Regions from separate parts of the Streptomyces sp. CWNU-52B genome, predicted to be linked through region 2. Evidence: riboswitches for the same ligand, from Rfam matches in the RefSeq annotation. Region 2 holds a riboswitch; each other region holds the start of a gene.
The links. A riboswitch is a leader RNA that binds a small molecule or an ion and turns the genes downstream of it on or off. The one in region 2 is predicted to bind cyclic di-AMP.
Positions count from the first base shown of each region.

Region 1: linked by a shared signal. The riboswitch ahead of ACLVWQ_RS15630 (C40 family peptidase) and the one ahead of ACLVWQ_RS26155 (peptidoglycan DD-metalloendopeptidase family protein) in region 2 are both predicted to bind cyclic di-AMP.
Region 3: linked by a shared signal. The riboswitch ahead of ACLVWQ_RS19090 (NlpC/P60 family protein) and the one ahead of ACLVWQ_RS26155 (peptidoglycan DD-metalloendopeptidase family protein) in region 2 are both predicted to bind cyclic di-AMP.
Region 4: linked by a shared signal. The riboswitch ahead of ACLVWQ_RS27305 (M23 family metallopeptidase) and the one ahead of ACLVWQ_RS26155 (peptidoglycan DD-metalloendopeptidase family protein) in region 2 are both predicted to bind cyclic di-AMP.

Region 1 is NZ_JBLFJV010000013.1:148,644-154,427, reverse strand. It holds gene thpR (RNA 2',3'-cyclic phosphodiesterase) at 55-636, shown strand; gene ACLVWQ_RS15640 (ATP-dependent Clp protease proteolytic subunit) at 920-1,579, shown strand; gene ACLVWQ_RS15635 (hypothetical protein) at 1,587-1,895, shown strand; cyclic di-AMP (ydaO/yuaA leader) riboswitch at 2,244-2,445, shown strand; gene ACLVWQ_RS15630 (C40 family peptidase) at 2,449-2,922, shown strand; gene ACLVWQ_RS15625 (DUF6328 family protein) at 3,022-3,654, shown strand; gene ACLVWQ_RS15620 (ATP-binding protein) at 3,670-4,113, opposite strand; gene ACLVWQ_RS15615 (helix-turn-helix domain-containing protein) at 4,376-5,233, shown strand; gene ACLVWQ_RS15610 (DUF397 domain-containing protein) at 5,243-5,464, shown strand; gene ACLVWQ_RS15605 (8-amino-7-oxononanoate synthase) at 5,448-5,784, opposite strand, start outside.
Region 2 is NZ_JBLFJV010000028.1:34,367-40,150, forward strand. It holds gene ACLVWQ_RS26150 (alpha-galactosidase) at 1-1,016, shown strand, start outside; cyclic di-AMP (ydaO/yuaA leader) riboswitch at 1,317-1,473, shown strand; gene ACLVWQ_RS26155 (peptidoglycan DD-metalloendopeptidase family protein) at 1,478-2,419, shown strand; gene ACLVWQ_RS26160 (DUF6250 domain-containing protein) at 2,692-3,402, shown strand; gene ACLVWQ_RS26165 (SGNH/GDSL hydrolase family protein) at 3,558-4,343, shown strand; gene ACLVWQ_RS26170 (DUF4232 domain-containing protein) at 4,625-5,152, shown strand; gene ACLVWQ_RS26175 (TetR/AcrR family transcriptional regulator) at 5,247-5,784, opposite strand, start outside.
Region 3 is NZ_JBLFJV010000019.1:279,433-285,216, reverse strand. It holds gene pcrA (DNA helicase PcrA) at 1-1,285, opposite strand, end outside; cyclic di-AMP (ydaO/yuaA leader) riboswitch at 1,668-1,840, shown strand; gene ACLVWQ_RS19090 (NlpC/P60 family protein) at 1,847-3,010, shown strand; gene ACLVWQ_RS19085 (hypothetical protein) at 3,336-3,689, opposite strand; gene ACLVWQ_RS19080 (NlpC/P60 family protein) at 4,115-5,173, shown strand; gene ACLVWQ_RS19075 (DUF3159 domain-containing protein) at 5,681-5,784, opposite strand, start outside.
Region 4 is NZ_JBLFJV010000030.1:108,062-113,845, forward strand. It holds gene ACLVWQ_RS27295 (M16 family metallopeptidase) at 236-1,621, shown strand; gene ACLVWQ_RS27300 (M16 family metallopeptidase) at 1,618-3,006, shown strand; cyclic di-AMP (ydaO/yuaA leader) riboswitch at 3,273-3,430, shown strand; gene ACLVWQ_RS27305 (M23 family metallopeptidase) at 3,443-4,237, shown strand; gene ACLVWQ_RS27310 (GntR family transcriptional regulator) at 4,465-5,157, shown strand; gene ACLVWQ_RS27315 (HPr family phosphocarrier protein) at 5,490-5,771, opposite strand.

The sequences.
Region 1 (5,784 bases), on a different contig from region 2:
TGTTGGCCACAGTTGGGCTTCGGCCCCGCGAACGCATGAGGTAGGAAGACATCCGTGACCGAACCGCCCCGGACCGCTACCCAGCACGCGTTCATCGCCCTCGCGCCGCCTGACGATGCGAAGGACGAGCTGGCGCACGCCCTGAGCCCGGCCTACGCCGCCTGTCCCGACCTGCGCTGGAACCGCATCGAGGACTGGCACATCACCCTGGCCTTCCTGGGCGAGCTGCCGGTGCGGGCCGTCCAGCGGCTTCGTTCACCCCTCGCAGACCTGGCGGCTGCCCGCCCCTCCCTCGAACTGGCACTGCGCGGAGGCGGACACTTCGACGAGCGAGTGCTGTGGAGCGGCATCGAGGGCGATCTCGACGGGCTGCACGAACTGGCCGAAGCAGTACGGGCGCGGGTCAGGGACTGCGACATCGCCTTCGCCGAACGGCCGCTGCGTCCCCACCTCACGTTGGCCCGCGCTCGCCGCTACGACAACGCGTCCGTGTCGGCGGCGGCCGCCTGCCTCGACGGCTTCACCGGACGCCCTTGGCAAACGGAACGCCTCCATCTGGTCGGCAGCACGACAAGTGGCCACCCAGGTCCGCGACGCTATCTGGACATCGACACGTGGGCACTGGCCATTGATTGAGGGCGTCCCGATCCGAGACCGTCGCTGACTGCTCTCGAACTCGAATGCGCGCGGTGCCCTGCGCAGTCGGTTTGTGCTGCCACCGCTCATGGGTCACGCCGCCACGCTCGATGAAGCCGAGCTCACCCTTGCGCTCCGCGGTCTCATCGTCGTCGAACCACTCCGGACCGGCGCTGCACCCTGGCCTGCCGTGATCTCTGGATCGCTGGAACACCCTCACCCCATAACCTAATGTACGTCCTGTACATTTTTTACAGGACCTCTCCCGGAGGAGGCGTGTGTCATGAACCGACCGCCGGCCCGACCGTTCGCCCGACCGTCCGCCCGCCACGCGCTGCCCGAGTTCACCGAGCGCACCGGTTCGGGGACGCGGACCATGGACCCGTACTCCAAACTCCTCGAAGAGCGGATCGTGTTTCTCGGGACGCCGATCGACGACACCTCGGCGAACGACGTGACGGCGCAGTTCATGCACCTCGAGTACCAGGCACCCGACCGGGACATCTCCCTCTACATCAACTCCCCCGGCGGCTCGTTCAGCGCGATGGCCGCCGTCTACGACACGATGCGGTTCGTCAGCTGCGAGGTGGAGACCATCTGCCTGGGGCAAGCCGCGTCGGCCGCCGCGGTGCTGCTGGCGGCGGGCACCCCGGGCAAGCGGTACGCGCTGCCGGGCGCCCGCGTGCTGATCCACCAGCCGTCGCTCTCCGAGCCGGTCCAGGGGCAGGTGTCCGACCTGGCCGTCCAGGCCGACGAACTGGCCCGTACCCGTACGCGTCTGGAGGATCTGCTCGCCCTGCACACGGGGCAGAGCCGGGAGCGGATCGCCGCGGACATCGAGCGGGACAGGATCCTGGACGCCCCCGGGGCGCTGGAGTACGGGCTGGTCGACCGGATCGTCCCGAGCCGCAAGGCGGCCCTCGGCGCGTCGGGCGCGAGGTGAAGCGCGGATGCTCCCACCCGAGTTGCCCCCGCTGCCGGCACTGACACGGGCCGAGGCCGAGTTGATCGACCGCTATCTGGAGGTCGTCGATCTGCTCGGCCGGATCAACCCGGCACACGCCGGCGACACCTACCGCGGACTGCGCGCGGCCCAGGCCCTGGTCGGCAAGGCCACCGCGCTGCGGGACGCCCTGGCCCTGATGCACCAGCGGGGTGAGCACGAGGTGCACGCGCCGACCCTGGCGCGGGCGCTGCGCGTCCTGGACGGTGAGCGCCGGGCGGGCCGCGTCGCTCTGCCGCCCGGCTCCGACACCTGACGTACACCCCGTGTCCCGGCGTCACGCAGGCAGGCGACGAGGCGTCCGGGCCGGGAGCGAAACGGACCAGACGGTGTACCCCCGGACGGCGTAGAAAGTGCTGCCTTTACAGGCCCCCGGGAGTTGCGCAACACGCGCGTCCCCGAGGCGGGATCAGCCACTCCTGTGCTGGTGCGGGGGTCAACGACGTTCTCGACACCCACCCGTGAAACGGGCTGTCCACCCGAACGGGTGAGTGGTGAGTAAGCCCACAAATCGCCGGTTCCACTCGGCATTTGGGACATCGGTGCGTCAAGATCCCTTCCGACGACAAGCCCCCGCCAGCAGCGGCGGGGCGGTCCGGGCGGACGCCGAGTCCTGCCGCTGCCCGGATGACCGGTCGACAGAAGTGGATCGGCAGGAGTGGAGGACCCAAGCACGACGGGTCGCCGGAACGGTCACGCCATGGCCGGGCCGAGCTGCCCTTGGGGTGAAGCCGCAGCAGCGGCCGGGCAACTTCGCCAGCCCGAATCCGACAGGTCATCCTTCACAGGCGGCTGACGAAGGGTTGCGCATGTCTGCGCTCAATCGTGTCCCGTCGCTGTTCACCAGGGCCGGTACCGCATCGGCTCTCACCCTCGCCGCTGTCGGCGGCGGCATAGTGGCCCCGGGCTTCGCGTCCACCGCCGAAGCGGCCACACCCGCGACGAAGGCACTTCAGGTGGCGGCCTCCAAGAAGGGTTCCCTGTACAAGTACGGGGCCGCGGGGCCCAAGCGCTTCGACTGCTCGGGCCTGACGCTGTACTCGTTCAAGAAGGCGGGCAAGAGCCTGCCCCGTACGGCCGCGGCCCAGTACAACAAGACGAACCATGTCTCCGCCTCGAAGCGCAAGCAGGGGGATCTGGTCTTCTTCCACTCGGGCCGGAACGTCTACCACGTCGGCATCTACGCCGGGAAGGGACGGATCTGGCACTCCCCGAAGACCGGGGAAGTGGTGAAGCTCCAGAAGATCTGGACGAAGAGCGTCTGGTACGGCCGAGTCAGGTGATCTGCCCGCGAGGTGGCCGTGGCGATCACCACGGCCATCTCGCCCACCTCGTGAGGCCCCGGATGTGTTTTCGACGGCGGAATGGTTAGCCGTTCACCCATGGCCGAACGTCAGCACCCCCGAGCACACCTCCAGGAACACCTCCAGGAGCACCCCGAGGAGCGCGACGAGACCCGTCTGGAGCGCGCCGACCGGAACTTCAACGAGCTCCTCCAGGAGCTGCGCGTCACCCAGACCGGCGTTCAGATCCTCTTCGCCTTCCTGCTGACCCTGGCCTTCACCCCGCGGTTCCCGTCGCTCGACACGGTGCAGCGCACCACCTACGTCGTCACCCTGCTCCTGTCGGTCCTGGCGGCCGCCCTCTTCACGGCGCCCGCCGCACTGCACCGCCGGCTGTTCCAGCAGGGCGCCAAGCCCCAGATCGTGCACGTCTCGTCCCGTCTCGCACAGGTCGGCCTCGCCGTGCTCGCGGTCGCTCTCGCCGGTTCCGTCCTGCTCGTCGTGGACGTGGCGCTGGGACGTACCGAAGGCATCCTGGCGGGCGCGGCCACTCTGGTCGTGTGCACCGGCCTGTGGGCGGTCATGCCCCACCTGGTGAAACGGGCCGCCGACAAGACCGCGGCCGCCGGCAGCGGCACGGACGCCGAGGCCGACGCCACGGTCGACGGAGCATCCGACGGCAGAACCCCGGCCGACACGCAGCCCCCACCCGCCCGTCCCCCGAACGAGTGAAAGCGGGCGCAGGCCTCAGTCGGTCCGCGCCGACTGCGCCGGTACCGCCCAGGGGAGCACGATCGACACGGTCTTACCGCCCTCGCTGGTGGGCCGGACCAGGAGCCTGCCGCCGCTCTCCGCGGTCAGCCAGCGGATGATCACCAGTCCGCGGCCGTTGTCCTGCTGGACGGCCGCGGGCAACCGCTGCGGGAAGCGCGGGTGGCTGTCGGTCACCCCGATGCACAGTTGTTCGTCACGGTCGAGCTCGATGTCCACCGTAAAGGTGGGTGACAGCCCGAATGTGTGCTGTACCGCGTTCGTGGCAAGTTCGGAGACGATGAGCCGGACCGTGTCGGCGGCCTCCGAGCCGGACGGGAGTCCCCACTCCGCCAGGACGTCGGTCACGTACCTACGGGCGGCCGAGACCGAGGCGGGATCGCTCGGCAGAGTGACGGATGCTTCCTGGTGATCTGCCATGCGACGTAGTCCCTTTCCCACGGGACCGGAACCCCACCCGAAGAGGATGACTTCGGGCACGGTCCCGGACTGGTGCTTGCGCCAGAGTGCCACTACCTCGGCGTTCTTGGTGCCGATCCACCAAGATATGCATATATCTGTCGCTCGAAGCGGTGAACTCTACGGCGGTCGACCATATTTGGGCATGGACCCGGTTTCTCCTCTACCGTCGGCGTGACGCCGAGCGCCACAGCGTCGGCGCGACGGTCGGAAGGAGACGGCCATGCAGCACGGCCCCGCGGTGCGCCGCCGTAAACTCGGCGCCGAACTGCGTGCTTTACGTGCCCTCGCGGGCCTCACGAGCGGTGAGGCGGCCCGCCGCGTGGGCTGGCACCAGTCGAAGGTGAGCCGGATCGAGACCGGCCGCAGCGGCGTCAAGCCCGCGGACGTACGACTGCTCCTGGACGCGTACGGCGTCGAGGACCCGGCACAGTACGAGTTGCTTGTCGTGCTGGCGGGCTCCGACGAGGACGGACGGCACCACTGGTGGCGCGCCTACCGGGGCCTCCTGCCGACGACGTACAGCGATTTCATCAGCCTGGAGTCGCAGGCCGGCGCGATGCGCACGCTGGAGAACTCCGTCGTGCCGGGCCTCCTGCAGACGCCCGAGTACGCCCGTGAGGTGACGCGCGCCGTCGTGGGCGCGGCGCTCGACGACGAGGTCGACGCACTGGTGCGGGTGCGCCTGGCGCGCCAGGACGTGCTGCGTTCGAATCCGCCGCTCCGGCTGAGCGCCGTCCTGGACGAGGCGGTGCTCCGGAGGACCGTCGGCGGCCCGGAGGTCATGGCGCGTCAACTGGAGCGGCTCCAGGAGGCCGCGCACCTCCCTCACGTGCGGATTCAGGTGCTGCCGTTCGGAGTTGGCGCCCAGATCGGCATCACCGGGCCTTTCGTAATGTTTTCTTTTCCGAACAAATCTGATCTGGATGTGGTTGTTCTCGACCACTTGACGAGTAGCCTCTACCTCGAACGGAAAGAAGACCTTCAGGCCTACAGCAAGGCCTTCGACTCCCTTCAGGTCCACGCCCTTTCGCCCAAGGACACGTTGGATTTCCTCGCCGGTGTCACTTCCGGCGCATAAGGAGGCACCATGGCCGCCATGCCTCGGTACGTACCTTCCAGCACACGACTGCACGGTGTGCGGTGGCAGCGCAGCAGCCGCAGCACAGGAATGAACAACTGCGTCGAGACCGCCCGTCCGGGCTCCGGCCCCTGGGCCGGTCTGCTCGCGGTGCGCGACTCCAAGAACACCTCGGGGCCCGCCCTGCTCTTCGACCCCGTGGCCTGGGAGGGCTTCATCGGCGCGTTGTGAGGATCACGTCCACGGCCCGGTCGAGCTGCCCGTCGGTGAGATCCGCGCGGGCGGTGAGCCGCAGCCGTGAGACGCCGTCCGGCACCGAGGGCGGACGGAAACAGCCGACGGCCAGACCCGCCGCACGGCAGTCCGCCGCCCAGCGCAGCGCCCGCTCGGGAGAGGGGGCGCGCACGGAGACGACCGCCGCGTCCGGCCGTACGGCTTCCAGGCCCTCGGCCGTCAGGCGTTCGTACAGAGTCGTCGCCACCGCACGCGCGCGCGTGGCCCGTTCCGGTTCCCCGCGCAGCAGCCGCAGGGCCGCCAGGGCCGCGCCCGCC
Region 2 (5,784 bases):
ACCGGGACCGCTTCCCCGGCGGCCTCAAGCCGCTGGGCGACCACGTGCACGGGCTCGGGATGCGGTTCGGGATCTGGGTCGAGCCCGAGATGGTCAACCCGGACAGCGAGCTGTACCGCGCGCACCCGGAGTGGGCGCAGTTCCAGCCGGGACGAAAGCGGACGGAGCTGCGCAATCAGCTCGTCCTGAACCTCGCCCGCGAGGACGTCCGGGAGTACCTGTGGGAACAGCTCGACACGCTGCTCTCCAGCGCGCCGATCGACTACGTGAAATGGGACTTCAACCGCTGCTTCACCGACGCGGGATGGCCGGGTGAGGCCTACCCCCAGCGGCTGTGGGTGGACCATGTGCACGCCCTCTACGACCTGTTGGACCGGTTGCGGGCGGCCCACCCGACCGTCGCCTTCGAGTCCTGCTCCGGTGGCGGCGGCCGGATCGACCTGGGGATCATGGCGCGTACGGACCAGGTGTGGACCTCGGACAACACGGACCCGCTGGACCGGCTGGCCATCCAGCACGGGTTCAGCCAGGTGCATCCCGCGCGGGCCATGGCCGCCTGGGTCACGGACAGCCCGAACACGCAGCTGAACGGACGGGTCAGCTCGCTGCGGTTCCGCTTCGTGAGCGCGATGGCCGGGGTCCTCGGCGTCGGCGGCGACCTCACCCGGTGGACCGAGGAGGAACTGGCGGAGGCCCGGACCTGGGTGGAGCTCTACAAGGAGATCCGGCCGGTGGTGCAGGGCGGCGACCTCCATCGGCTGCGGGCGCCGGAGGGCGGACTGAGCGCCGTCCAGTACGTCAGGGGCGGCGAGGTCGTCGTCCTCGCCTGGCTCCAGGCCCAGCACTACGGCGAACCGGCTCCGGCGGTGAGGCTGAAGGGGCTCGACCCGTCGGCGTCGTACGAATGCCGCGAAACGGGTGAAGTCCACCGTGGTGCCGTGCTGCTGCACCACGGGATGCGGACGGGGCTGCGCGGAGATCTGGATGCGACGGTTATCCGCTTGCGTCGCATCTGACTGTTGTGTCCGTAATGGAGCCTTGGTTCCAACTCGCCAGGGAATAAAGGCTCCTGGAACACCGGTCCGTGAGCAGCGTCATATCCGTGACGTTCCGCTGTCGCCATGCTCACGCAATTCGGCCCCGCCCTATGGGATTTAACAATCGAGAAGATCCCCGGTCGACGCAGGGTGACCGGTATTTCGGTCGAGGATCAAGAAAACGGGACACACAGGAAACCCCCGAGGTTGTTTCCGCGTCTTCATGTCGCTTACGTTCGCCTCCAATCCGGACGGACGCCCAATCCTGCCGCCGCCCGGAATCCGCACTCACCCGTACGAGGCAGGAGCGGGGGACCCACAGGTAAGACGCCTGTTCCGGTCTCCGGAACGGCTTGGGGTTAAGCCGTGCGAAAGCACGGCCGGGCATCTCCAGCTCGCACCCGACAGCTCACCTCGCAGGCGCCGGAGAGGAATTCGTCATGCCCGCGAAGGGTAAGCACCGCCGTACCAAGACCCAGCGTTTCACTCGTTCCATAGCGGTCGCCGGAACCGGGGGCGCCGCACTGGCCCTCCCGCTTCTCGGCGCGGCCGGAGCGCACGCGGCCACACCGCAGTCCGCGGCCGATTCCGTGGCGAGCGCCTCGAATGTCGCGAAGGGGACCGTCGTCTCCGCGCCCGCCGCGGAGAAGAAGGCCGAAACGAAGAAGGCCGAAGCGAAGAAGGCCGGCACCAGGACGTACGCCGTGCGGTCGGGTGACTCCCTCTCGAAGATCGCCGACACGCAGGACGTCAGCGGCGGCTGGAAGAAGCTGTACTCGGACAACCGTAAGTCCATCGGCGGTGACCCGGCCCTCATCCACCCGGGCCTGAAGCTCACGATCGGCGGCAAGGCCGCGGCCACGCCGAGCTCCGACACCACCGCGTCGAAGTCCGGCAAGACCGACAACGCCGAGAAGCCCGCTGCGAAGAAGTCGACGACCACGGCGTCCAAGGCCGCGGACACCGCGCCCGCCACCGGCTTCACGCTGCCGGTCGACGGCGCGACGATCGGCACCGCGTACAAGATGTCGGGCAGCATGTGGTCCAGCGGCTACCACACCGGTGTCGACTTCGTGGTTCCCACCGGCACCGCGCTCAAGTCCGTCGGGGCCGGCACGGTCGTCTCCGCCGGCTGGGGCGGCGCGTACGGCAACCAGGTCGTCATCCAGCTCGCCGACGGCCACTACGCCCAGTACGCCCACCTGTCCTCCCTCGGTGTCACGGCCGGACAGACCGTGACCGGGGGCCAGCAGGTCGGCCTCTCCGGTGCGACGGGCAACGTCACGGGCCCGCACCTGCACTTCGAGATCCGCACCACCCCGGACTACGGCTCGGACGTGGACCCGCTGGCCTACCTGCGCGCCAACGGCGTCTCCGTCTGACCGGAGCCGTCCGAGCCCGCGCCCGCGGGCCGTACCGCCCGGCTCGTCTCCGAAGGCCGGACCCTGTGATCCCCGGGGTCCGGCCTTCGGTGCGCCAGGGCAACTCCCGGGCGGCTCCCCGCAACTGCCCGGTGAGCGGAACGTGTTCGGCGCGTTGCGGTCGTGTTGCGTGGCCGGGAGAAGCGTCGACACGGGTGCTCCGGGGCGCCACAGTGATCTCCGCAAGCGCTCTCCGCGACCAGCGAGATCACGACGCCCGAAGGAACCGCATCATGACGACCACACGCAGAGCGTTCGGAGCCCTGGCCGCCGGGGCCGGACTCGCCGCGCTCGTTCCCGGACCGTGGGCGAGCGCCTCGGACCGCCGGCGGCGGGGCCGGCTCGTCGCCCATGACGACTTCCGGCACGGCCTCGGCCGGTGGGCGGCCGAACTGCAGGACGGCGGCAGCGTCACCGCCGACCGCGGTGTCCTGGACATCGACGTGCCCAGCGGCGCGACGCTCTGGTTCCGCCGCGCGCTGCGCGGGCCGTACGTCATCGAGTACACCGCCACACCGGTCTCGGCGGGCGGCGCCAACGACCGCGTGTCGGACCTCAACAACTTCTGGAACGCCACCGACGCGCGCTCACCGCACGACCTCTTCGCCACGCCCCGCGGCGGTGCGCTGGAGGAGTACGACCACCTCAGGACGTACTACGTCGGCTACGGCGCGAACACGAACACCACGACCAGGCTGCGCCGTTACGTCGGCGAGGCGGGCGTACGGCCGTTGATCCTCGACTACACCGAACCCCTGCTCACGGCCAATCGGCCGCACCGGGTGCGGATCGTCTCGAACGGCTCGACGGTCCAGTGGTGGAACAACGGACGGCTCGTCCTCGACTACGCCGACCCGGAGCCGTACACGAGCGGGCACTTCGCCTTCCGGACCACCTGGAGTCACTTCGCCATCAGCGATTTCCGGGTCTGGGAGCTGCGGTAACGTCCCGGAACTCGACCCTTATTCCGCGGTTGACCAACACTTGACGAGTGGCTTATCTCACCGCGAGTCAACCCCTTCCTACGGTCGCGTAGCTCACACCTCCGGGTGAATCATGGGCCGATGTGGCAGACGATTCGAAGAACGACAACAGATCAGTGATCGGGTCGTACGTGGCGGTGGGTGACAGTTTCACCGAGGGCGTCGGCGACCCCGGCCCGGACGGAGCGTACGTCGGCTGGGCCGACCGGTTCGCGGTGCTGCTCGCGGACCGACGGCCCGAGGGCGACTTCGACTACACCAACCTCGCGGTACGCGGGAAGCTGCTCGACCAGATCGTCGAGGACCAGGTGCGGCGGGCCAAGGAGCTCCGGCCGGACCTGGTCTCCTTCTGCGCGGGCGGCAACGACATCATCCGGCCGGGCACCGACCCCGACGAGGTCGCGGAGCGCTACGAGCGCGCCGTCGCGGACCTCACGTCCGTCGTCGGCACGGTCCTCGTGGCCACCGGCTTCGACACCCGTGGCGTACCCGTTCTCAAGCACATGCGCGGCAAGATCGCCACGTACAACCTGCATCTGCGGGCCATCGCCGACCGGTACAACTGTCCGGTGCTCGACCTGTGGTCCCTCAGGACCATCCAGGACCGGCGGGCCTGGGACGGCGACCGGCTCCATCTGTCGCCCGAGGGGCACACCCGGGTCGCCCTGCGCGCCGGACAGATCCTGGGCCTCGAAGTGCCCGCGGACCCGGACCAGCCGTGGCCGCCGCTGCCGCCGCGCGGCACGATGGAGGTGCGGCGGGACAACATCCACTGGGCACGCGAGTACCTGGTGCCCTGGATCGGCCGGCGGCTGCGCGGGGAGTCCTCGGGCGACCGCGTGGAGGCGAAGGGGAATCTGTCGCTCCACGACATCAAGTCGTGGATCGAAGCCGTGGCCTGACGGTCCGGAAGGTCTGCGGCCGAGGGGTGGCCGGCGTGGCTCGACACATGTGTCGAGCCACGCCGGCCACCCCTCGTTCTTGTCCCGGACGGGTGTCCCGTCCCGGCCGCGTCCCGTGAACCCGTTCCAGGCTGTCGGTGTCCGTGCAGGTCAGAGGAGGTTCCAGCGTTCCAGCGTCCCGTAGTGATCGTCAGGTGTGGCGGACGGGACGGATCACGGAACAAGCTCTGGGTGTCCGAGCGGCCCGCCGGACGAACCGCTTCCACAGCATGGAGATCCCAATGCGTTCGCGTCTTGCCACCCGTTCCGCCCGCCTCGCCCTCGCCGTGGTCGCCGCGGCGGCCCTCACCGCCACCGCGGTCACGACCGCCACCGCCGTCAGCGGTGGCACGGGCCGCGCCGTGCAGGCCTGCGCAACGGACGACCTGGACTTCACGGTCGGCTCCGAGACGCAGGCGGGCGGCTACCTCCTCGTCACCGCCACGGCCAAGTCCGGCGTCACCTGCTACCTGGAGGGCGTCTTCCCCTCCGCGTCCTTCGGCTCCGCCGCCGACACCGAGGTGTCGCCCGCCGAGCAGAGCGTCAGCGACGACGTCATTCTCTCCGGCTCCACCGCCGCCTACGCCGGAATCAACCCCAAGAGCACCAACGACAACAACGGCAGGCAGTTCGACCTGCTCCACCTCGCCGTCACGGGCGACGAGCTCAACGCCGTCACCCTGGAACTCCCCGAGACGGTCACGGTCGACCGCCCCATCGCCACCAACTGGCACGCCGACCCGGCCGACGCGGTGCCCTTCTCCAGCTGACCCACGACCCCGGGCGACTCCCCCCTCGCCCGCGGCCCCGGCCGGCGGACACCCCGTCGGCCGGGGGTGGGGGCGAGGGGCCCAGGGCCTCGTCTCACTCCTTCGGCGACCTCACGGTCTCGCTGTCGAGGCCCAGCTCGCGGGCCAGCGCCTCGTCCACCCACTGCTGGGTGCGGGCGCGCGACACCGCGCCCGGGTACGCCGTCATCTGCACGGCGAGCCCGTCCAGCAGGGCGGTGAGGCGCAGCGCCGTGGCCGTCGGGTCCGGGCACCGGAACTCGCCCTGCGCCACCCCCTCGGCGATGACCTCGGTGAGCGTGGCCTTCCACCGCCGGTCCAGATCACGGGTGACGTCCCGCAGCGCGGGCTCGCGCAGTGCCACCGCCCAGCCCTCGATCCACAGCCGCCAGCCCTTGGCCTGCCCGGTCGGCGCGTACCACCGTACGGCGGCCCGCAGCCGTCGCAGGGCGGTCGTACGCCGGGTCAGCAGCTTGCGCAGATGGGCGAGGTCGTCCTCGGCCGCGTACGTGAACGCGGCGGCGACCAGCTTCTCCTTCGTGGAGAAGTGATAGAGCACCAGGGCGTTGCTCACCCCGAGGGCGTTCGCCACATCGGAGATCCGCACGGCGGAC
Region 3 (5,784 bases), on a different contig from region 2:
TGAGGCGGTCGATCTCCTCGGCGATGAACTGGGCCTCGTCGTGCTCCGTGTCGGCGACGTAGCCGGTGATGCGGGCGCCCGCGCCGGCGTTGGTCCACAGGTTCTTGGGGCGGCGGGATTCGTTGCGCTCGATGACCGCGTTGGCGGCGGTCAGGATCGTCTGCGTGGAGCGGTAGTTCTGCTCCAGCAGGATCGTCTTCGCGTTCGGGTAGTCCTCCTCGAACTGGAGGATGTTGCGGATCGTCGCACCGCGGAAGGCGTAGATCGACTGGTCGGCGTCACCGACGACGCACAGCTCGGCGGGCGGGAGGTCGCTCTGCGCCGGCGGTACGTCGACGGGGTGGTCCGAGGTGCCGACCAGCTCCCTGACCAGGGAGTACTGCGCGTGGTTCGTGTCCTGGTACTCGTCCACGAGGACGTGGCGGAAGCGGCGGCGGTAGTGCTCGGCGACGTCGGGGAAGGCGCGCAGGAGGTTGACCGTGGTCATGATCAGGTCGTCGAAGTCCAGCGCGTTCGCCTCGCGGAGCCTCGACTGGTACATCGCGTACGCCTGGGCGAGGGCCTTCTCGAAGCCTCCCCCAGACTCCGTCTGGGAGGTGCCCCCAGCGGCCTGCGCGGCGAAGTCCTCCTCGTCGATCAGCTCGTTCTTCAGGTTCGAGATCTTGGCGCTGAAGGACTTCGGCGGGAAGCGCTTGGGGTCGAGGTCCAGGTCGCGGCAGACCAGGGCCATGAGGCGCTTGCTGTCGGCGGCGTCGTAGATCGAGAAGGACGACGTGAAGCCGAGCTGCTTGCTCTCGCGGCGCAGGATCCGCACGCAGGCGCTGTGGAAGGTCATCACCCACATCGCGTTGGCCCGGGGGCCGACGAGCTGCTCGACGCGCTCCTTCATCTCGCCCGCGGCCTTGTTCGTGAAGGTGATCGCGAGGATCTCGCCGGGGTGCACCTTGCGCTCGCCCAGCAGGTGGGCGATGCGGTGCGTGAGCACACGGGTCTTGCCGGAACCGGCGCCCGCCACGATGAGCAGGGGCGAGCCGTGGTGGACGACCGCCGCGCGCTGGTTCTCGTTCAGCCCGTCCAGGAGCGCCGCCGGGTCCACGTGCGGGCGCGGGGCGCCGTCCCTGTAGTACTCGTCCCGGCTCGGCGGCGGCACGTCGAACCGCCCGCCGAACAGGTCGTCCGGAACCGGATCCGGCGCCTCGTCCTCGGGCGGCGGCGGGGGTTCTTCCTCATGGGCCCGCGAGGGCTTGAGGTCCGCCAGGAAGCTGTCATCAAAGAGGCTGCTCATCGCTCTCCGAGTCTAGGCGCCCCCACTGACACCCCGCCGCCACCCCGCGAACTCCACCGGCCCACCAGCGACATACGTGACCCTGAATGACCGTGCAATCACGGTATGCGACCGGTCGACACCCGGCCGGCACCCGGCCGAGACACACACCCCACCGAGCACCCCGCCACCCACCTCACCGCACACGCGCCCCGCCGCCCGGAATCCACCGCTCCGGACAACTCGTGACAGATCACACTCATTTGACGTCAGCGAACGAAATTCGATGCCCAGGTCACGAAAATGTATCGGGCATATCGCACATCAAACTTCACAGGTGCCACACGAATTGGCTAACTTTCGGGTAGGCCGCTCGACCCGCACCGGCGAACAACGCCGGGCCGGGCGGACTCCGCCGAATCCGGTACGCCCTCGTGGCGCCGGAACCGGGGACCCAACCGACCTTGGGGTGAATCGGTCCGAACTCCCTCGCGGGACAAGGGCCGTAGGGCAAACCTTCCGAAGCATTCGCCCGAACCCGACAGCTAACTCGGTAGGCGGATGACGGAAGGAGACGCCCTCGTGGCGCCACATCGCAAGTTGCGGCCCCCCAGTGCCATGGGCATGCGGACGCCGGCCCTCGCCACCGCGGCCCTGACCTCGGTGGCCCTGCTCTCCCAGACGGCGAACGCCTCGCCTGCCGCGGAGCCCAGGCCGAGCACGGAGGAAGTCCAGAAGAAGGTCGACGACCTCTACCAGCAGGCGGGCACGGCCACCGAGAAGTACAACGCGGCCAAGGAGAAGACCACCAAGCAGCGCAAGCGCGTCGACACCCTCCTCGACGACGTGGCGCAGCGCACGGAGAAGCTCAACACCGCGCGCGAGGAGCTCGGCAACTTCGCCGCCGCGCAGTACCGCACGGGAGCCGCCGCCCCCGACACGGCCTCCCTGCTCCTCGCGGACAACCCGCAGGACTACTTCGACCAGACCCAGCTGATGAACCGGCTGACCGCCCGGCAGAAGCAGGCCGTCGACGACTACGTGTCGGTCCAGGCCGCCACGACGAAGAAGCGGCAGGAGGCGTCCGAGGGCCTGGAGTCGCTCACCACGACCCAGAACACGCTCAAGACGTCCAAGGCGGATGTGCAGCGCAAGCTCGCCGAGGCGCGCGGGCTCCTGTCGAAGCTGACCGCCGCGGAGAAGGCCCGGCTCGCCGCGATCGAGCGGGAGAAGCAGGCGGAGGCCCGGCGCAAGGCGGACGAGCTGGCCCGGCAGCAGGCGGCCGACGCCGAGCGCCGGCGCCAGGAGGCGCAGTCGCAGCAGGACACAGGAGCCGGTGCGGGTACCGGCACCGGTGGCGGTACGGGGAGCTCGTCGGGCTCGGACTCCACCGCCGGCTCCAAGGCGGCCAAGGCGCTCGCCTTCGCGCGCGCCCAGATCGGCAAGCCGTACGTCTGGGGCGCGAGCGGCCCCGGTTCGTACGACTGCTCCGGGCTGACCCAGGCCGCCTGGAAGGCCGCCGGTGTCACCCTTCCGCGGACGACCTGGGACCAGGTCGAGACCGGCACCACGGTCTCCGTGAACAACGCCCAGCCCGGTGACCTCGTCTTCTTCTACGACGACATCAGCCATGTCGGCATCTACATCGGCGACGGCATGATGATCCACGCGCCCAAGCCGGGCGCGTACGTCCGCGAGGAGTCGATCTACTACATGCCGATCCACAGTGTGGTGCGGCCCGGCTGACACCGCTCCTCACTCGCCCTCACTCATAGGTACGCACGCGAGCCGCCGATTTCTCATCGCTCCGGGTTCCGTCCGGGTTCCGTCCTCGGACAGAACCCGGACAGGGCTGGACGGGCGGGGCGATGAGAGGTCCGCTCTCACGCGGTCGTCCCGGGCTCACCCGCGCCTGACGGTCAGGGTCCGGGACTCGGTGAACTCCAGAACACCCGCCAGACCGCTTTCGACGCCGATGCCGGAGCGGCGAGAGGGTCGGCGGGGGCGGTGGCAGTTCACAGAAGACTCCGGGGAACGGTTCGGCCCTCGGCCCCTGGGTCCCGGATCACGCTCAGGTCCAGAGCACCGCGATGAAGACGTTCACCGCGGTGAGTCCGCCCACCAGGGCGAACAGCCCCTTCTCCACCTTGTCCTCGTCGCGCTTCACATAGACGAGGCCGAGGATCACGACCAGCAGCGCCAGTTTCACGCCGATCTTGATGTTGTTCACGGTCTGGTCGTCGGCCTGGTTGAGGCCGACGAGGACCGCGCCGGTGACCAGCATGGTCAGCGCGCCGTGGAGCATCGCGGGGGTGAAACGAGCCGTGCCGTCGCCCATCGCCTTCAGCTGGCTGAGGAAGCCGCCCAGCAGCGCGGCGATGCCGATGATGTGCAAGGCGACGAAGACATGAATCAGTACGTCCATGAGCCCGGACCCTAACCGGGCGCCGGACACCACCTCGCAGCGCCCCGGACACCGCCGCACACCACTCCGGCCGCCCGTAGCACCGTCCGGGCCGCCGCTCCCCCGCAACCCGCGCATCGGTCAGCCCGCCGCGCCAAGGCGGTGGCACCGGGTCCGGATCACGGTCGTACCCGATCAACTCATGCCCGACTGTCACCATTTCCATACATGCCGTTACCACCGGCACACCGCCAGGATTAGCGTCCTTCCCCAGGTGACCGGCTCCCCACCACAGCCGCCCGGGCCAGGGCGGCGGCCGGCACCACCGCCGAAGAAGGGTCCGGCGGCGGCCTGCTCCCCCTGTGCGGGCTGCCGCCGGACGTGCAACCGAACCCCTGAGGACGTACAGCGCCTCGCGGCCCTATCGAAGGAACGTGGATTCGCACGTGGCAGCCCATCGCAAGCCCAGACGGCGCTCACTCGGCGGCGGTACGGCCCGCACCGCCTTCACCATCGCCCTCGCGGGCGCGGCGAGCGCGACCGGGTTCGACGGGACAGGGGTTGCCGCACCCGAGCTGACGACGGCCCAGGTGAAGGCCAAGGTCGACAAGTTGTACCAGGAGGCGGAGGTCGCCACCGAGAAGTACAACGGGGCGAAGGAGAAGTCGACGAAGGCCGCGGGCCGGTACGACACGCTGCAGGACGAGGCCGCGCGCCGGACGCAGCGACTCAACTCCGAGCGGGACGCGCTCGGTTCGCTGGCGACCGCCCAGTACCGGGACGGCGGACTCGATCCCTCCCTCGGGCTGGTGCTCTCCTCGGAACCCGACCAGTACCTGGAAGGGGCCGCGTTCGCCGAGCGGGCCGGCCACCGGCAGGCGTCGACGGTGTCGCGCGTACGCACACAGCTGCGCGAGATCGAGCAGCTGCGCGGTGCCGCGCACATCGAACTCGCCTCGCTCAAGGAGCGGCAGGCCGACCTGGAACTGCACAAGAAGACGGTCACCGGGAAGCTGGGCGAGGCGCGCCGGTTACTGTCGCGCCTCTCGGAGAAGGACCGGGCCCGCATCGGCGCGGACGACCCGGACACGGCACGCGCCTCACGCTCCGGCTCGGCCTCCCGCGCCGTCGTAGCGGGCTCCGCCACGGCCCCCGACTCCCGTGCGGCGGCAGCGGTCTCGTACGCCTACGCGAAGCTCGGCAGCCCGTACGCGTGGGGCGCCACCGGTCCCGACGCCTTCGACTGCTCGGGGCTGACGCAGGCCGCGTACCGCTCCGCGGGTGTCTCGCTGCCCCGGACGACGTACGCGCAGATCGACGCGGGCCGGCGCGTCACACGGTCCGAACTCCGGCCCGGTGACCTGGTGTTCTTCTACTCGGGCATCAGCCATGTGGGGCTGTACGTGGGCAACGGCCAGATGGTGCACGCCCCCAATCCATCGGCACCGGTCCGCCTGGCACCGATCGACGAGATGCCGTTCGCGGGGGCCACACGCGTAGCGTGAGCACTCCTTGACCGCCACGCCCCCACACCGACCAGCGCCGACCAACCCCCGGTCGCCCCGCACCCAGGGGCACGGAGAACCGCGCGCCCAGCCCCACCGACCCGCACTTCTCAGGGGCACGGGGACCTGCGCGACCAGCCCCCACCGACCCGCGCCCCTCAGGGGCGCGAGGAACCGCGCGTCCAACCCCACCAGCCCGCACCCCTCAAGGGCGCGAGGAACCGCGCGTCCAACCCCACCAGCCCGCACCCCTCAAGGGCGCGAGGAACCGCGCGTCCAACCCCACCAGCCCGCGCCCCTCAGGGGCGCGGGGAACTGCGCGACAAGCCCCCACCGGCCCGCACCCACAACCCTGCCGAACCCCCCACCCCCCAGGGGCGCGGGGAACTGCGCGCCCAGCCCCCACCCACCCGCACCCGAAAACACCCCCGGACACACGGCCGCACCGACCCCGCCCATCGGGCAGCCGGTGCACACCGAGACAGTAGGACGAGTAGGACGCCGCGCTCAAACCCGCTTCGCCGGCAGCAGCCCAACCGCCATCAGCCGCCTGTTGGAGCTACGCGCAGCCCACGCGACCACCACCAGCGCCACCGCAAGCAGCGGAAACC
Region 4 (5,784 bases), on a different contig from region 2:
CATCCGGAGGCGTCCGCAGGCTCGGCCGCCGAGGACGATACCGCCACCCGCGCCCCTCGGGTGCGGCCGTGCCGCCCTCCGCACGCCGCCGGAGGCCGCGTACCAGAGGGCGCCCGGGTGCTCGCTCTCGGCGTAGCCGACGCGGGAACTTCGCCAGCCGTCCGCGCGCTTGCATACAGTGGCACGACTAGCAGGAATTCAGCAGTTTTCCGCGATCGAAGGGACGTACATGCCCATGGGTCACACGGCCACAGCCGAGGCCGGTTCCGGCGGCCTGACAGCGACCGAGCACCGCCTGGCCAACGGCCTGCGTGTGGTGCTCTCCGAGGACCACCTGACCCCGGTCGCGGCGGTGTGCCTCTGGTACGACGTCGGCTCGCGCCACGAGGTCGAGGGCCGCACCGGGCTGGCCCATCTCTTCGAGCACCTGATGTTCCAGGGCTCCGGCCAGGTGAAGGGCAACGGCCACTTCGAACTGGTGCAGGGAGCCGGCGGTTCGCTCAACGGGACGACGAGTTTCGAGCGGACCAACTATTTCGAGACCATGCCGACCCACCAGCTGGAGCTCGCCCTCTGGCTGGAGGCCGACCGCATGGGCTCCCTGCTCGCCGCGCTCGACGACGAGTCCATGGAGAACCAGCGGGACGTCGTCAAGAACGAGCGCAGGCAGCGCTACGACAACGTCCCCTACGGGACCGCTTTCGAGAAGCTCACCGCCCTCGCGTACCCGGAGGGGCACCCCTACCACCACACGCCGATCGGGTCGATGGCCGACCTGGACGCGGCCACCCTCGACGACGCGCGCGCGTTCTTCCGCACCTACTACGCGCCCAACAACGCGGTGCTGTCGATCGTCGGCGACATCGACCCGGAGCAGACGCTGGCCTGGGTCGAGAAGTACTTCGGCTCCGTCGCCGGCCACGACGGCAAGCCCGCCCCGCGCGACGGCTCGCTCCCGGAGACCATCGGTGAGGAGCTGCGCGAGGTCGTCGAGGAGGAGGTCCCGGCCCGCGCGCTGATGGCCGCCTACCGGCTCCCGGAGGACGGCACGCGCGCGGCGGACGCCGCCGACCTGGCCCTGACCGTTCTGGGCGGCGGCGAGTCGTCCCGGCTCTACAACCGGCTCGTACGCCGTGACCGCACCGCCGTCGCGGCCGGGTTCGGCCTGCTGCGCCTCGCCGGAGCGCCCTCCCTGGGGTGGCTCGACGTGAAGACGTCGGGCGACGTCGAGGTCCCGGTGATCGAGACCGCCGTCGACGAGGAGCTCGCCCGGTTCGCCGAGGAGGGCCCCACGGCCGAGGAGATGGAGCGCGCCCAGGCCCAGTTGGAGCGCGAGTGGCTGGACCGGCTGGGCACGGTCGCGGGCCGCGCCGACGAACTGTGCCGGTACGCGGTCCTGTTCGGCGACCCCCAGCTCGCCCTGACCGCCGTCCAGCGTGTCCTCGACATCACCGCGGAGGAGGTCCAGGAGGTCGCCAAGGCCCGCCTGCGCCCCGACAACCGCGCGGTGCTGGTCTACGAGCCGACCGCCGCCGAGGAGACCGACGCCCCGGAAGAGACCGACGCCGCCGAGCACACCGGCGCCGCCGCTGAAGACACCGACGAGGAGGCGGCCAAGTGACCGAGCTCGCCACGATGGAGTTCCACCCGCAGCCCCAGGCCGGCGAGGCCAGGCCCTGGGCCTTCCCGGCACCCGAGCGCGGCGCGCTCGACAACGGCCTGACGTTGTTGCGCTGCCACCGCCCCGGCCAGCAGGTCGTCGCCGTCGAGGTCCTTCTGGCGGCCCCGCTGGAAGCCGAGCCGAAGGGCCTGGACGGCATCGCCACGATCATGGCGCGAGCCTTCTCGGAGGGCACCGACAAGCACTCCGCCGAGGAGTTCGCCGCCGAGCTGGAGCGCAGCGGCGCCACGCTGGACTCCTACGCCGACCACGCCGGCGTACGGCTCAGCCTCGAAGTCCCCGTCTCCCGGCTGCCCAAGGCGCTCGGCCTGCTCGCCGACGCCCTCAGGGCGCCCGCGTTCGAGGACGGCGAGATCGAGCGGCTGGTGCGCAACCGGCTCGACGAGATCCCGCACGAGAGCGCCAACCCGGCCCGCCGGGCCGCCAAGGAGCTGTCCCGGCAGCTCTTCCCGGCGACCTCGCGCATGTCGCGCCCGCGCCAGGGCACCGAGGAGACGGTCACCGCGATCGACTCGGCGGCCGTCCGTGCCTTCTACGAGCGGCACGTGCGCCCCGCCACGGCCACCGCGGTCGTCGTCGGAGACCTCACCGACATCGACCTCGACGCGCTGCTCGGCGACACGCTCGGCACCTGGACCGGATCGCAGGCCGAGGCGCGTCCCGTGCCGTCGGTGACCGCCGACGACACCGGCCGGGTGATCATCGTCGACCGCCCCGGAGCCGTCCAGACACAGTTGCTCATCGGCCGTGTCGGCGCCGACCGGCACGACCGCGTGTGGCCGGCCCAGGTGCTCGGCACGTACTGCCTCGGTGGCACCCTCACCTCCCGCCTGGACCGTGTCCTGCGCGAGGAGAAGGGATACACCTACGGTGTACGGGCGTTCGGGCAGGTACTGCGCTCCGCTCCGGACGGTACGGGCGTCTCGATGCTCGCCATCAGCGGCTCCGTGGACACCCCGAACACCGGCCCGGCGCTCGACGACCTCTGGAAGGTGCTGCGTACCCTCGCCGCCGAGGGCCTGACGGACGCCGAGCGCGACGTCGCCGTGCAGAACCTGGTGGGTGTGGCGCCCTTGAAGTACGAGACGGCGGCAGCCGTCGCGGGCACCCTCGCCGACCAGGTCGAGCAGCACCTGCCGGACGACTTCCAGGCGACGCTGTACCGGCAGCTCGCCGCGACCGGCACCGTGGAGGCCACCGCGGCCGCCGTGAACGCCTTCCCGGTGGACCGTCTGGTGACCGTCCTGGTCGGTGACGCCTCGCAGATCGAGGAGCCCGTCAAGGCCCTCGGGATCGGCGAAGTCAGCGTCGTGGCACCGGAGTAGGACCGGAGCAGGAACTGCGGCAGAGACCGCGGCAGGGAACTGCGGCAGGAACTGCGGCAGGGACTGGGACAGGCCCGGGTGACCCATCGGTCGCCCGGGTCTCTTCGTGTACTGGTTCGTCCACTGTTTATCCATATTGATGCGGAGGTTGCCTGTCTGCCCTGTGGCGTGCGCTACAAAAGCCGGGTTCCGTTTGTCGATCGAAAGCGGCCCCGCTTAGCGTCGGTCCGGCTGTTCGTCAGGCAGTGCGCCGCGTCCGCGGCACCGGACAGTCATCGCCGAGTCCCCGTACGGCGCGAGCCAGGGGAGCCGGGGACCCGTGTGTCCCTGGGGTGAATCGGACGCCCTTCCCGAAGGGGGTCTGTAGGAGACCTTCCTGCTCCGAACCCGTCAGCTAACCCGGTAGGCGAGAAGGAAGGAAAGGACCAGCCACTTCATGGCGTTCACCCGCGCCACGGGGAAGCACCGTCTTCCCGGTCGTATGACCCGCACGACCCGCTCGACCCGCAGGACGGTGGGAGTCGCCGCACTCGCCACCACCGGTGTCGTAGGCACCCTGGCGGCCCCCGCCCTCGCTGCCGAGAGCCCCGTCGAGCAGACCGGCCTCACCCAGGCGGTCACCCTCGGTGACTCGGTCGCCCAGGAGATCGACGCACAGGCGGCGGCCCAGCAGCAGGCCGCCGCCCAGACAGCGGCCAGGGAGAAGGCCGAGGCCGCCGCGAAGGAGCGCGCCGAGGAAGCCGCGGCGAAGGCCAAGGCGAAAGCCGAGAAGGAGCGCGAGGCCGAGGCCCGTGCGGCCCGCGAGGCCGAGCGCAAGCGGCTCAACGCGTTCACCGCGCCGATCACCGGCTCGTACGTCTCCACCGCCTACCAGGCCGGCGGCGGTGTCTGGTCCTCGGGCAGTCACACCGGCATCGACTTCCACGCCGCCAGCGGCACCGCCGTGCACGCGGTGGGCTCCGGCACGGTCGTGGAGGCCGGCTGGGGCGGTTCGTACGGCAACCAGGTCGTCCTCAAGATGAACGACGGCACGTACACCCAGTACGGGCACCTCTCGTCCATCGGAGTCTCGGTCGGCCAGACGGTCACCGGGGGAGAGCAGATAGCCCTCTCCGGGGCGACCGGCAACGTCACCGGAGCGCACCTGCACTTCGAGGCGCGCACCACCGCGGAGTACGGCTCGGACATGGATCCGGTCGCCTACCTCCGCTCGCACGGCGTGAACGTCTGACCGCGACACCCTGTCGAAGGCCCCGGCTCACCGAGCCGGGGCCTTCGCGTGCTCCGACCCCTTCCGGACACTTTCGTACCGGACGACTGCCTGTTCAGAGGCGCCGTGTGTCCAAAAAATATCCATGGATTCCCGGCTGCCTTCGGAATTTCCCGTTCTCTGCAATAGAGTCACCGAACAGGCGTCAATCGACCGCGTTTCGCGGGGATTAAGGCGGAGGTCCGGTCATGCGTATTCCCGCGCGCTCGGTATGCACGGCGATTCGTGACGACATCGTCGCGGGTGTCTACGAACGCGGCAGCCGGCTCACCGAGGAACTGCTCGCGCGCCGCTACGGCGTCTCGCGGGTCCCCGTGCGCGAGGCGCTGCGCACCCTGGAGGCGGAGGGGTTCGTGGTCACCCGCAGGCACGCGGGCGCGTGCGTCGCGGAGCCCACGGAGCAGGAGGCCGCCGATCTCCTGGAGATGCGTGTGCTGCTGGAGCCGCTGGGCGCCGCCCGTGCCGCGCAACGGCGCACCGAGGCCCATCTGAAGGTGCTGCGGGGTCTGGTCAGGCTCGGTCAGGAGCGGGCCAGGCGGGGGAACAGCGAGGACCTGCGCTCCCTGGGCGGCTGGTTCCACGAGACGCTCGCGCAGGCGTCGGGCAGCCCGGCGCTGACCTCGACACTCGGTCAGCTGCGGCACAAGATCGCCTGGATGTACTCGGTCGAGGCGCCCGCGCACCCGGCCGAGTCCTGGACCGAGCACGGCGCCATCGTGGACGCCGTCGCCCGCGGCGACAGCGACCGGGCGCGGGCGATCACGGCGCTGCACACCGAGCGGGCGACGAGCGCGCACCGGCTCCGCTTTCCCGGCGGGGACCGCGTCGAGCGTGTGAGGACTTCGCAACATCCCGTAAACACAGAGGGCCTGCGGCATTAACAGAAGCGCCGTATACAAAGAGAGTTATTCGGCAGGAGACTATTTCCGCTGCCTATTTTTCCGCGTGCCCGCAATTGCCGGGCACGTGATTTTCGTGTGCGCGGAAATCGGGGGCGGACGCGGATATCCCCGTCTCGGACGCGCCGTACCTCAATAGGTGTCGTGCCCTGTACGCGGCTGGCTCCGGACGTGCATACGGCGGAGCGGCGCCACCCGGGACGCGGGGGACGCCGCTCCGCCGTAAGAGATCCGCGAGACCGGTCCGTTCAGGCCGGTCGGACTGGCCGGTCGGACTGGTCTGGTCGGTCGGACCGATCAGGCGTGTCGGACGGTCAGACCGTCTCGGGGAGCTCCTGGAGGCCCTCGGCGACCAGCTTCGCCAGACGGTCGAGCGCGGCGTCCGCGCCCTCGGCGTCGGAGGCCAGCACGACCTCCTCGCCGCCCTGGGCGCCCAGGCCGAGGACCGCGAGCATGGAAGCGGCGTTGACGGGGTCGCCACCGGCCTTGGCGATCGTCACGGGGACGCCGGAGGCCGTGGCGGCCCGGACGAAGATGGAGGCGGGACGGGCGTGAAGGCCCTCGGCCCAACCGACGTTGACGCGGCGCTCAGCCATGTGATGCTGCCCT